3 regions of the Lysinibacillus sp. NPDC093688 genome follow, and region 3 is predicted to be linked to each of the others. Evidence: riboswitches for the same ligand, from Rfam matches in the RefSeq annotation. Region 3 holds a riboswitch; each other region holds the start of a gene.

Region 1 (4,293 bases), on a different contig from region 3:
TAAAAATTATTACGTTTTAGGTGGGATGGATTTATGGCGCATCACGTGCAATCTCTTATTGAACATTATGGATATTTTGGCATCATTCTTATCCTGGTTGGAGGGATTGTCGGGCTGCCACTTCCTGATGAAATATTTTTAACATATGTAGGGTATAGTGTATATCGTGAAACTCTTTCACATATTCCAGCTTTAATCAGCGCTATGGTAGGTGCAGCTGGGGGAATTACCTTGAGCTACTATATAGGCTATAAATTCGGGCTCCCCTTATTACAAAAATACGGTTCGAAAATCCATATAACTGAACAGAAAATTGATTTTACGAAAAAGTTATTTGAAAAAATTGGACCAATATTATTATTAATAGGGTTTTTTATTCCTGGTGTGCGTCATCTTACTGCATATATTGCGGCTATTAATAATTACCCTTATAAAAAATTCGCTTTCTTTGCTTATGCGGGAGCAACTATATGGACATTTACTTTTATTACCTTAGGAACGGTGCTTGGAGAGAAATGGCATTATGTTGGGGTATATTTATCCCGCTACAGTATTTATCTTATAGTATTGTTCATAATAATTATGTTGATCGTTTATTTTATTTTCAAAAGAAAGAATTCACCTAAATAAAATAAATTTATGGAAGGTCTGATTCAATATTTATTGAATCAGACCTTAACTTGTCGAGAATAATTTAAATAAAGTGTATCAAAAAACAAAGGTTGATTTTCACTCCGAGCTGGCGCTTTCCGCGGGCTTGGCTTCAATCTCCTCGTCACTCCGTTCCTGCGGGGCTTTCAGCGCAAGCTCATCCCGCAGGAGTCGCCACTCTCCGCGAAAATCAACAGTTCCTCATCATAGAATGAGTCGACAAGCGAAACAAAATAGTATTATAGCTATGGTTAAAATACTATACAAGGCAAGCCTCACCACATAGACTTCTCGAGTAAAACAAGATTAGATGCTCTTCATAAAATGCTAAATGGCAAAGTCTGTCGATTAAATTACCATACAGCTCTGTGCAAAACAAAGTGGTGTTTGTCTACATTTCAAATCGGACCTATTGCTATATTAAGGCAATATAGCAAATGAACGGACAGGGAATCCAGATGCTTTTTCAGGCTTTGGCACAATATTGAATATAACGGCGCCTTTTGGAGGTAGCTTATCTAAATTGGTCATAAGCTCGATTTGGTAAGTATCTTGCTCTAGTACAAAATATTCTCCGTCTAACTTTCCGTTTTTACGAAAATCTGCTGCTGAATCCGTATCAAAAGTTTCGTGGCCAATAGCACTTACTTTTCGTTCGTTGAATAAAAATTGCAACGCTTCTAATCCCCAGCCAGGAATATGATTATTGCCTTCAGCATCTTTGTTGCTGAAAGACTCTTTATCTGGCCATCGTTTACTCCAATCAGTACGCAGCGCAACAAAGGTACCGGCTTCAATTTCTCCATATTCAACTTCAAAGTTAAGAATATCTTGAACACTTAATGTGTAATCGTTATTAATTTCGGCATCCTTCGATTTATCAATAACGATTAGTGGTAGCACTAGTTCTTTTAGTTCCAATTCCTCTAAATAGCGTGTTTCTCGCACGAAATGGATAGGTGGGTCGATATGTGTTCCGTATTGCCCAGGGAAAGTAAATTGCTGTGCAAAGAAGCCATCATCATGGGAAAATAATGTTTCAAATTTTGCATCATCAAACATAAAGAAGTGTGGAGAACTTGGACCAAATGTATGCGTTAAATCGACCCATTCTTTTGATTTCAATAATTTAATTGCTTGTAAAAGTTCGTTTGCCATAATATTTCCCTGCTTTCTATTCATATTTTGGGTGCTATTCTTTGCGTATCATTCGCGTTAAATAGCAAATAAAAAAGAGTCCTCCTTGTAGAAGAAGACTCTTGTGCAAAGCAACTGCAGTAAGTCTTCTCATCTTCAAGGCTAAATTATGCCATTTGGAATTAGCACCATACCTATAGGCTGGTTGCTGAGACTTCATAGGGCCAATCCCTCCATCTCTCTTGATAAGAAAATGCGATATAAGAATTTTCAGAAATAAAGTTTACACACACTTTAGTATATTTGTTTATAGTTTACAAGTTCAATAGGGATACAAGGTTAAAAATTTAATATTCCAGAGCCTCTCTATAAAATCATTGCTTTAAATATTTTTTGTACACCTAGTGGAATAAGAGCTTGATTTGTATTCCTTACATCTATTTTGAGTACATTTTCTTTGTGAAAACTTTTTAAATAATTGTCGTCAATAGCTTTCAAATGCACATTTTCAACAAGTAAACGTTGGATTAAAGTATTTACATGTAATTTTTGAGGAATTACCATGTGTAGTTTAGTATCAAGTGAGCTTGGACGTGTATAGTCGATATTTGAAGAACCGGCTAATTTTTGAACCTCTTCATGTAAAATAGCTGATTTTTTTGCAGACTTTTGTGAAAGCATCCTACTGTGAGAATGAAACATTCCACTCTTTAAGTATAGCTCCAAGGCCCCTTGTGTTATCAGGCTTGTATCGTAATCAATTACTCTTTTTAAAGCTATAAAATTATTTAAAATTGGATCAGGAAGTACAGTAATCCCAACTCGTAATCCTGGAAAGATAATTTTAGAAAAGCTTTTTAGATAAATAACACGGTTACTTACATCATACGCAAACATGGGGTCGGCTTTTGTATTTAGATCAAAATCGGCTAAATAATCATCTTCAACAATATAGACATTATATTTCTTTGCTAAAGCTATTATATTTAATTTTTCCTTCTTACTAAAAGAAGTCCCTAACGGATTATGGAACCTTGGCATAGTATAGAAAAACTTTATACGATTTTCAGCAAAATTATTTTCTAGTTGCTGCAGGTTAATACCATTTGCATCTCTTTTTATTCCAATACATTTGACGTCAGTCGTTTCAAGTAAGCGATTAAAGAGGTGGTATGTTGGCTGCTCGACTAGAATTGTATCTCCTTCATTTGGAAAAGGAATTGATGTCAATATATAAAGTGCTTGCTGAGTGCCAGTTGTAATCACAATATTTTCTTTATTAGCAAACACCTGATATTGCTCAAGTAACTTCTTTACCTCTAAAATCAATGACTCTAACCCGTGTACTGTCATCCCATAAGAGAAAAGCCCACCTTGTTGAATTTCAATTGCTTGATTTAAGCAATGTTGAAATTCTGTGTAAGGGAACATTGTTTTTTCTGGGGTAGCTGTGGCAAAGTCAATAATATTCGTTACCTCAGTGCTTTGATAATTTGATGTAGACAATACATAAAATCCACTCTTTGGAATGGAGAAAATTAGGTGCTGGTATTTTAATACGCTTAATGCCTTTAGGACAGTTTCTGAACTGCAATCGTAACGGTTTTTTAATTCACGAATAGAAGGCAATTTTGCCCCTTCTATTAAAGTTCCTTGCTCAATTTCATAAAGTATATCTGCAACAATTTGTTGATATTTCAGCATTTATATACCCCTTTACCGGTACAGATTTGTTTTATTGTCATTGTATAGAATAACGAACAACCATACAATGATGTTGGTTAAAGAATGAAGAAAGGAATGGGGTAAATATGAAAATTTTTGTAACAGGCGCAACTGGTGTAATTGGAAAAAGTCTTATAGCAGCTTTAGTTGAAAAAGGCTATATAGTTGGAGGAATGACAACAAGTGATTCTAAAATTGAAGTATTACAAGCATTAGGCGCTACGGCATACGTTGGAAATATACTTGAAAAGGAGCAAGTTGAGGCAATTATACAGGATTTTCAACCAAACATTATTATCCATCAGGTCACGGCGCTTCAGCACGGACGAGTAGAGGACAATGCTAAAGTGAGGGCAATTGGAACTCGCCATTTAGTTGAAGCTGCGAAAAAGACAAATAGTAAACGACTTATTGCCCAAAGTATTGCATGGGCATATGAACCGGGCGACACAATTGCCATTGAAGAAACCCCTTTAGACGTAAATGCAATAGGCAGAAGGAAGATTACAATAGACGGAATAGTAGCATTGGAGAGTGCTATTCAAGAAATCCCAGACTCTGTTATTTTAAGGTACGGTTCACTTTACGGACCAGGTACTTGGTATGATTCACAAGGCTTAATTGCACAACAATATCTCAGAGGAGAAATGGTAGTAAATGATGGCATAACATCGTTTATCCATATTGAGGATGCAGTAAAAGCAACAATAGAGGCTATTGACTGGGAACCAGGAATTTACAATATAGCGGATGATGAACCTGTTAAAAACAGTGTATGGG
Region 2 (4,293 bases), on a different contig from region 3:
TTACGATCATCGCACTGTCTATCCTTGTCCTAGGTCCGGCAAATACTGCTGCTCGAACATTTCCTAGTTATTCATTAGCACAAAGAATTTCAATCGGGAACTTTTTACAACGCATTGAAGTAATTATGGCAGCCATGTGGATTATATCAATTTATATTAGAACTTTTATGTATTTTTATGCCTCGGTGATCGGTATCGCACAAATATTTAAAATTAAAAATCATCGACCGCTCATTTTTCCACTCGGTATGATTATCCTTGGACTTTCACAAATTGTGCATCCTAATATCATTCATTCAGATATTTACAATAGAGAAACATGGCCTATGTTATCCTTCGTTTTCATGATCTTATTACCAATAGTTTTATTACTTGTCGCGATGATTCGTAAAATTAATGGTAATCAAGGAAATACAACGCAATGCAATAGTAATACACAAAATGAAAATGGTAGTACTGGCGGGAATACTACACAAAATGACAGTAGTAATAATAACGATAATTCTGCTCAGAATGCGAGTAGTAGCAATGGTGGAGATTCTTCTCAAAGTGCAGGTAGCAGCAATAACGATAGTTCTGCTCAATGTGAAAGTAACAACAATGGCGGTAATGCTTCTCAAAGTTCAAGTAATAGCAATAACGAAAACGCTTCTCAAAGTTCAAGTAATAGCAATAATGAAAACGCTTCTCAAAGTACTAATAACAGCAATGGCGGTAATTCTTCTCAAAGTACAAGTAATAGCAATAACGAAAATGCTTCTCAAAGTTCAAGTAACAGCAATAACGAAAATTCTGCTCAATGTGAAAGTAACAACAATGGCGGTAATTCTTCTCAAAGTGCGAGTAGTAGCAATAACGAAAACACTTCTCAAAGTGCAAGTAACAGCAATGGCGGTAATGCTTCTCAAAGTTCAAGTAGTAGCAATAACGAAAACACTGCTCAATGTGAAAGTAACAACAATGGCGGTAATGCTTCTCAAAGTGCGAGTAGTAGCAATAACGAAAACACTTCTGAAAGTACAAGTAGTAGTAATGGCGAAAATACTACTCAAAGTAAAAGTGAAAACGATGCCGGCAATACTACACAGAATGATAGCGATACCGGAAATACGCCAAACAGTGATAAGAATGGAAAACCGCCAGACAATTAACAGCAGTGTGGTTCATCACCAAAAGTTGTGGGTGACATTTGTTGATTGGAGTGGAGACTGGGCGACTCCTCGGGGATCAGCAATAGAGGAACGAAGGCTAAAACCATCACATCCTGTGAGAACGCCTTCATGACCAACATCGTGTTGGCCCGAGACCCTGCAGCGTAGCGGATGTTTTCTGTGCGAAAGCGTAGTGCTAACGTAGCGGCAGCAAATGTTTTATCTGTGCGAAAGCGTAGCGACAGCAACAACAAATGTTTTATCTGCGCGAAAGCGAAGCGGCAGCGACAAAGCGCCCAGTCGAAACAGAAATCAACCACACGTTATGATGATGATCCGGAATAGTAAAGTAAAAAATGATGACCCTAAAATATCAAGGTCATCATTTTTGAATGCTATTGAAGAGCATTAAATATGATATTCAATCTGATCAACAAAATCCCATTCGTATGGTGTTTCTTGGTAAACATAGTAGTTCAGCCAATTCGAGAATAATAAATGTGTATGAGCACGCCACGTATTAATCGGTTCATTTCCTGGATCATCATTTGGGAAGTAATTCACGGGTACCTCAATATCTAATCCTTTCTCAACATCACGACTATATTCATCCGCTAAAGTTGTCGCATCATATTCAAGGTGACCGGTAATCATAATATTTTTATTGTCCTTAGATTGCACAATGAAAACACCAGCATCTTCTGAATAAGATAGTAATCGTAAATCAGGATGGTTGCGTACTTCGTCAATCGATACAGATGTATAACGTGAATGTGGTGCCGTAAACGAATCACTAAAGCCCCGTACTAAATCCACTGTTAAATCCGTAATGACATGAGAATATACACCTGAGCATTTAGCAGAAAGCCCAATTTTGCCAATACCGTAATGATGGTATAACGCTGCCTGTGCACCCCAACATATATGAAGGACCGATGTTACGTTTGTTTTGGACCAATCCATAATTTCTGAAATTTCCTGCCAGTAGTTCACTTCTTCAAACGCCATTTTCTCTACTGGTGCACCCGTAATAATCATGCCATCATAGCGACGATGACGAATTTGATTGAAAGTCGTATAAAATAATTGTAAATGTGATTTACTAACATTTTTCGATTCATGAGTAGCAGTATTTAAAAATGTAATATTCACTTGTAACGGGGTATTACCTAATAAACGTAGTAATTGCAGCTCTGTTTTTTCTTTTTCAGGCATTAAGTTGAAAATTAATATATTTAATGGACGAATTTGTTGCGTTTTCGCTCTGTCCTCTTCCATAACGAAGATTTTTTCCTCACGTAAATGTTCTCCAGCTGGTAAGTTTTTTGGAATATTAATTGGCATCTTGCATTCCCCTCTCTAGTTAAAATCAATTTGGCCTTAGTCTCCATTCACAGGCCCTGCGCAAAGCTCATTAAGTCTTCTTTTTCGATAAAATTAAAAAATCCCCCTCATTCCATTTGAGATAGAATGAGAAGGATTTACCACGTTCACTCTTATCTCTCAAAGGACAGATCCTTTGCTGGAATTAGCACCTTTCTAACTTTTGTTAGAGGTTGCTGAAGCGTCATCGGGCCAAATCCCTCTACTTCTCTTGATAAGATTATTTAATTAAAAAGAATTGTAACATGAACAATTAAGAATATCAATAATACATAGAATATTTTGTTATTAACCATGCATGTCATGATGTAATTTGTTTAACACTAATATTGAAGCAAACTAAGTTTACATCATTAAATTTGATGGTAAACATGCTGTACTTATGTTAACATATACCTTTAGTAACAGAGAGGAACGTGAATAGTTTGATTAAAATTGATTTTCCAAAACCAGATTTAGTAATTCGTCAACGCGAACAAGATTTAAAGCCAGGTGATGTACCAATCACACCGTACCATGGTTTTATTGATTTCCATAAAATCACACGTGAAAATGGCGGCATTTTCTTATTCTACAATGAAGAGAACGAGCTATTATTTGTCGGTAAAGCACGTAAAATTCGTCAACGTATTAAAAAGCATTTTGAGGACAATGTTTCACCGATGAAAAATCATCGTGATGAAATTTTCAAAATTGAAGTGTATGAAGTGGAAGATGCTATGGAACGTGAAATTTACGAAACATACGCGATCAATTCATTCCGCGCTAAATACAATGTTGATAAAGTTTTTTATTAAGATAAAAAATACTATTTAACAAAAAATAAGAATCTGCTCGCCATCTGTAATGTACATGATGGCTTGTAGATTCTTTTTTATGTTTTTATTCTACAAAAAAGGCTTTACGTTCTTTAGTAATCCATTCTCCAAGCTCTTTATCATCGCGCTTTAACAGTCGATTGACAAGCACGTCATGCCAAATATAATCCTCTAATAAATAGATATGCACCGGGTCATTTGTAATAAAAGCCGTTTCTTGATTGGACGGTGAGTGACCATAAATCATCTCTTGACCATCTACAGATAGAATAAACCAATGGGGCGTAGAAGCATTCCTCGTATATTGAGTAATGCGATGCTGGTCAACGGATACAATATTTTCATCCACATAGATTGTAATTCCATGAACCGGAATGTGCTGAGCGACCTCATGTAAATCTTCTCGCAATTCTTCATACATATCTTCCCACATTGATAAAAGTACTTTTTTCTCCGCTTTTTTTAATAACGACTGACAATAATTGACGATTGCCTCTTTTCCTTTTAACGTGACAACCTTATGCTCCGTTTCCTGCTCTTTTACCTCTAATTTTTCTAATTGATCACTAATCGACGTGAAATTCGATTGCCAACGCTGCTGAATTTGTTGTAAAAACACAGCGACAGGAATAGAAGAGTATGTCGTTTGATCTGCGGTTTCCTCTTTCATTACTAACCCTTTTTCAACAAGTACATTTAGTATGTCATATATTCTTGCACGTGGGATACCGGAGTTTTTACTTACTTGATAGGCGCTAACATGGCTATTTTGTACGAGTGCCGTATAGGCCTTTGCCTCATATTCTGTGAATCCCAGTTCTTTTAATTGGGCGATTAATAATTCCATCGAATCCCTCCATTTCCTCTATTATAGTTTAAAGCTATGAGGATTAGCCAACGAAAAAAATTTGTCTTTACAGCTACGCGAAATTTAGTTACTA
Region 3 (4,293 bases):
TAAATCAATTGAATCGTTGAATTTGAAGTCACAAAAAGACGTTTCCAAAGTATTTTTTAAAGCAGGGATTATTACGGTTGTTGGTTTAGTTGCTTTACAAGTATCTATGGCTTGGATCGGTGTATCGAGTGTAGATTCGGTTGGTTATGTATCAAATGGCGGAGAGCTTATTGCATTAGCAGCGAAAACCTTATTTGGTCAAATCGGTATTTATTTAATTGGAATCGTCATTTTCTTAACAGGAAATACAACAAACGTCGCTTGTTTAGCTACAACCTCTGAATATTTTAGCCCATTATGCCAAGTATTTCATATAAAAAGTGGTTAATTATTTTCTCATTACTAGGCGTTGTATTTACTAACTTTGGTTTAACAAAGATTTTATCGATGGCTTCACCAGTATTAATGCTTTTATACCCAATTGCTATTGCTTTAATCATCCTTATTTTTACAGAAAAATGGTTTGGTGGTGCACAAAGTGTATATGTAGGCACGATGATTGGTACTGCACTTGTAGCAATATTAGATGCATTAAAGGATGCTAATATTATGGTAGAGCAAATTAACTCTACATTTGCCTTTATTCCATTATTCACATCAGGTGTAGGTTGGCTAATTACAGGTCTGTTAGGTGCGATTATTGGCTATCTTTTCAGCAATAAAAATGTTGTACAGAGTGGTAGTAGTGTATCAAATTAAGTAAAACGATAGTATGATAACACTCGCATTTGAAATGTTTCTGAAGAACTATAATCAATAGTAATTTTTTGTTATTAGTAAACGTAAGAGTTGCTTGGATGGTGGCGAACGTGCAACAGGTGAAGACATAACTTTTGAAACATCGAATAAGGAGTTAAACTTCAAAATTGCCCCAAATAAAAAATCCAATCGTTTTGATTAATCTTTTGTCAAAACGATTGGATGATTTCAATGTAAAATTAATATTTTTTAAAGCTACACCTGTCACTTTAAAGTGATGAAGTCAGGCTTTCTTTGATTTCGGATATCCGATTAGGATAGCGATGATTCCGCAAATTCCTATTAAAATCGGATAGAAAGAATATTGCAACATGCTCACTGGCGATATTCCAGCAACGCTTGCGGCTGCCAGGAATTGGGCACCGTATGGCAGAAGACCTTGCGTTGTACAGGAGAAAATATCTAATATACTTGCGGACTTTCTAGGTTCAATCCCATACTGATCAGCAATATTTTTTGCAAGTGGACCAGCAATTAAAATAGCAATCGTATTATTGGCCGTAGATAAATTAGTTAGGCCAACAAGGCCGGCAATCCCAAATTCAGCACCCTTTTTTGATTTAATTCTACGTGTCGCAAGGTGAAGTAGGAAGTCAATGCCTCCGTTCAGCTTAATAATCTCCACCATTCCAGCTATTAAGATCGCAAGAAACGCCATTTCGTACATACCTGACATTCCTTCGCCAATCTTTTGAAAAAGGTCCATTAACTGATAGCTACCATCCGCTAAGCCAACAGCCCCGGCCAGAACAATTCCAAATGCCAGAACAAGGAAAACATTCATTCCAACTAGCGCAAAAATAATAACCAATACATAGGGAATAATTTTTACCCAACTATAGCTTAAATGCTCTACTTGTGCCGCCGTTTCACCCATTGTAATAATTCCTAAAATTATGCTTGTTACAATAGCTGCCGGCAACACAATCCAAAAATTCACCTTAAATTTATCCTTCATTTGTGCGCCTTGTGAACGAACGGCAGTAATGGTTGTATCTGAAATAAAGGATAAATTATCGCCAAACATCGAACCTCCAACAATCGCTGCCATTACTAGGGCTATGGAAAAGTCAGTATGCTCACTGATCCCAACTCCTATTGGCGCCAGTGCAACAATTGTTCCTACCGATGTACCCATTGATAGGGAGATAAAGCAGGCAATGATGAACAAGCCTACGACAAGTAAGTTTTGTGGAATGACCGATAAAGCAAAGTTAACAGTGGAGTCCACTGCGCCCATGCCTTTCGCTACCTCTGAAAAGGCTCCAGCCAATAGAAAAATAACAACCATCAGCATGACATTTACATTTCCTGCGCCTTTACAAAAAATATCAACCTTTTGCGAAAACGATACTTTTCGATTCATCGCCAGAGCAACAGCGCCCGAAATGGCAATGGCTACAATGACAGGGAAGGCATAAAAATCACCTGTAATAACCCCTGAACCAATAAATAAAACTAAAAAAACAACAAATGGGATTAACGCCCATGGATTCTCTTTCTTCAATCGTTCTACCTCCAAAAATTAAAAATGGATACGTCATTGACCATTTTCTTACTAAAAAAAGACCTCTTCTTGAAACAACAAGAAGAGGTCTTATATCTATAAAACACTCCTCTTATCTATCAAGCCATTGCTTGCTGGATTTGGCACAGTAACTTACTCACAAAGTTCCGCTGCCGAGATTTCATAGGGCCAGTCCCTCCATCTCTCTTGATAAGAAGAAAAAATATTAATTTTTTGCACAATAATGAAATAGTATAATAAAACATCTATATTTGCAACTTATTTTTAATCAAACTGAATTTCAAAGCGACAAAAAAGTACTCTTTTCGCAAAAAAAGTCCGTTTTAAGCATACACCATGGTAAAAAAAGAAGCTTTAATTTTTCGTGAAATTTAGTGTCTTTAAATATATTGATTATAAAAATCATTAATAGAGTCTGAGGGCATCTTAATTACAAAGAATGTATGTGCGTTGCAGGGATATTGAAGGTATAGGAAAAGTTAAACAAGAAAAAGAAAAGACTATCTTAACTTAAATTCCATAAATCTTGAAAAAGTAATTATATATTTTAATAAGACATATTTAAAAAAGCTCAGTAAGTATGGTAGAGAACCCATACTATTGAGCTTTTGCATTCAAAGAATTTCATCAGGTTGATAGTTAATACAAGAAAATAAATCGATCACCATAACCAATATCTAGCACCTTGTGCGACGATGAATCGGTCAAGCCATGTTTCAAAATTCATTGATAATCTTTGAATATCCCCAACCTGAACATATATTAGATAGTCGTTATCCCCATTAGCAACTTTTTCTGAATCAATGAACAAATAGTCACCATATCCTTTATAATATCCAATCATATACCAATTTTTATTATAAGCACTTTTATAGTTAATATTTGTATTATATTCATTTAAATAATTTAGTATCTCTTTTAAATTGAATAGTTCAAAGCAATCCACTCCATCTGAAAATAATTTTCCACCATTACATAATTTTAAAAATGAACAAAAATCCTTCGGTAAAATATGATTAATTTTTAAAGAAAATTCTTTTAGTTCTTGGTCAGTTACTGGTCTGTTCCAATCACATGTAACATTTAAGATCTCACCATTTTCTCTTTGTATAGTTATGGTCTTCTCTTTTTCTAATCGTTTATTTAATGATGTTAAAACTAATTCAATAGACATACTGGATCACCTTATTTCAAATAGTTTAATAGTTTACCCACCAAGGAGATACAGTGCCTTTGTGGAATGAGTAAGGCTTATAATTATTCTCTAACTTTTAGTAATCTAGATAACACTAAATAGATAATTAAAGTACTTAAGCCTAATAAAGTGAAATCAAAGAATAAATTATTAATCCCGAAATCTTTTATTTGAAGAATTGATACATCTTCTGACCCTTTATAATGAATCCATTTAAACGGAATTCCTAAAATGAGCGCAATCACCAAACAAATAATTGCAATATATTTTCTCATCACATAGCCACACCTCGGAAATGTAAGTTGCAAACATAGTTTCTTAATATTTATGGAATCACCTTTATTCTTATTTTCCCTCACTTATTGTATACGTTTAGTGTAATGTAAACGTCATACCTATTGCAGTAAGAGCAGCAATAACAAATGTCCCTACAATAATCCATTGAGGAATATCTTTTTTTCCGCCTCGCGTCACAAAATATTCAGTAACTCTAACAACCAAAAATAAAACTAAAGCGGGTATAGTTAAAACATTAATTGTAAGCTCTTTGCCTGTTACGAGCATTAAAGAAACGAATAACATTCATATGCTAATGCTATCGAGGCCGAAAGCGAAAAAAGAAAGAACATTTGAGTAAGTTTCCTCGTTCTCTAGTTCTTTCTTTTTCTATCACCGAAAACGTGCTGCAACTTAATGATTAGTAAGCTTAGACTTCTTATTTTTAAAGAATTTCACAATCAAACTGATGAGAATTGTCCAGAAGGTAAAAAAACTTATTGTAAAAAAAACATCCAGGTAATTCACACCCATC

What was found. A riboswitch is a leader RNA that binds a small molecule or an ion and turns the genes downstream of it on or off. The one in region 3 is predicted to bind S-adenosylmethionine.
Region 1: another riboswitch for S-adenosylmethionine. It lies ahead of ACQKN2_RS04115 (cyclase family protein); the one in region 3 lies ahead of ACQKN2_RS15020 (Na+/H+ antiporter NhaC family protein).
Region 2: another riboswitch for S-adenosylmethionine. It lies ahead of metA (homoserine O-acetyltransferase MetA); the one in region 3 lies ahead of ACQKN2_RS15020 (Na+/H+ antiporter NhaC family protein).

The regions. Positions count from the first base shown of each region.
Region 1 covers NZ_JBNNUX010000003.1:87,377-91,669, forward strand. Annotated here, with positions in the region: gene ACQKN2_RS04110 (DedA family protein) at 34-630, shown strand; gene ACQKN2_RS04115 (cyclase family protein) at 1,072-1,809, opposite strand; SAM riboswitch class I at 1,936-2,040, opposite strand; gene ACQKN2_RS04120 (PLP-dependent aminotransferase family protein) at 2,155-3,492, opposite strand; gene ACQKN2_RS04125 (NAD-dependent epimerase/dehydratase family protein) at 3,600-4,293, shown strand, end outside.
Region 2 covers NZ_JBNNUX010000004.1:190,976-195,268, forward strand. Annotated here, with positions in the region: gene ACQKN2_RS05775 (GerAB/ArcD/ProY family transporter) at 1-1,151, shown strand, start outside; gene metA (homoserine O-acetyltransferase MetA) at 1,560-2,495, opposite strand; SAM riboswitch class I at 2,645-2,755, opposite strand; gene ACQKN2_RS05785 (nucleotide excision repair endonuclease) at 2,960-3,331, shown strand; gene ACQKN2_RS05790 (TrmB family transcriptional regulator) at 3,417-4,199, opposite strand.
Region 3 covers NZ_JBNNUX010000018.1:30,014-34,306, reverse strand. Annotated here, with positions in the region: partial or broken gene ACQKN2_RS15025 (branched-chain amino acid transport system II carrier protein) at 17-699, shown strand; gene ACQKN2_RS15020 (Na+/H+ antiporter NhaC family protein) at 983-2,266, opposite strand; SAM riboswitch class I at 2,376-2,483, opposite strand; gene ACQKN2_RS15015 (SMI1/KNR4 family protein) at 2,949-3,461, opposite strand; gene ACQKN2_RS15010 (hypothetical protein) at 3,545-3,757, opposite strand; gene ACQKN2_RS15005 (hypothetical protein) at 3,855-4,064, opposite strand.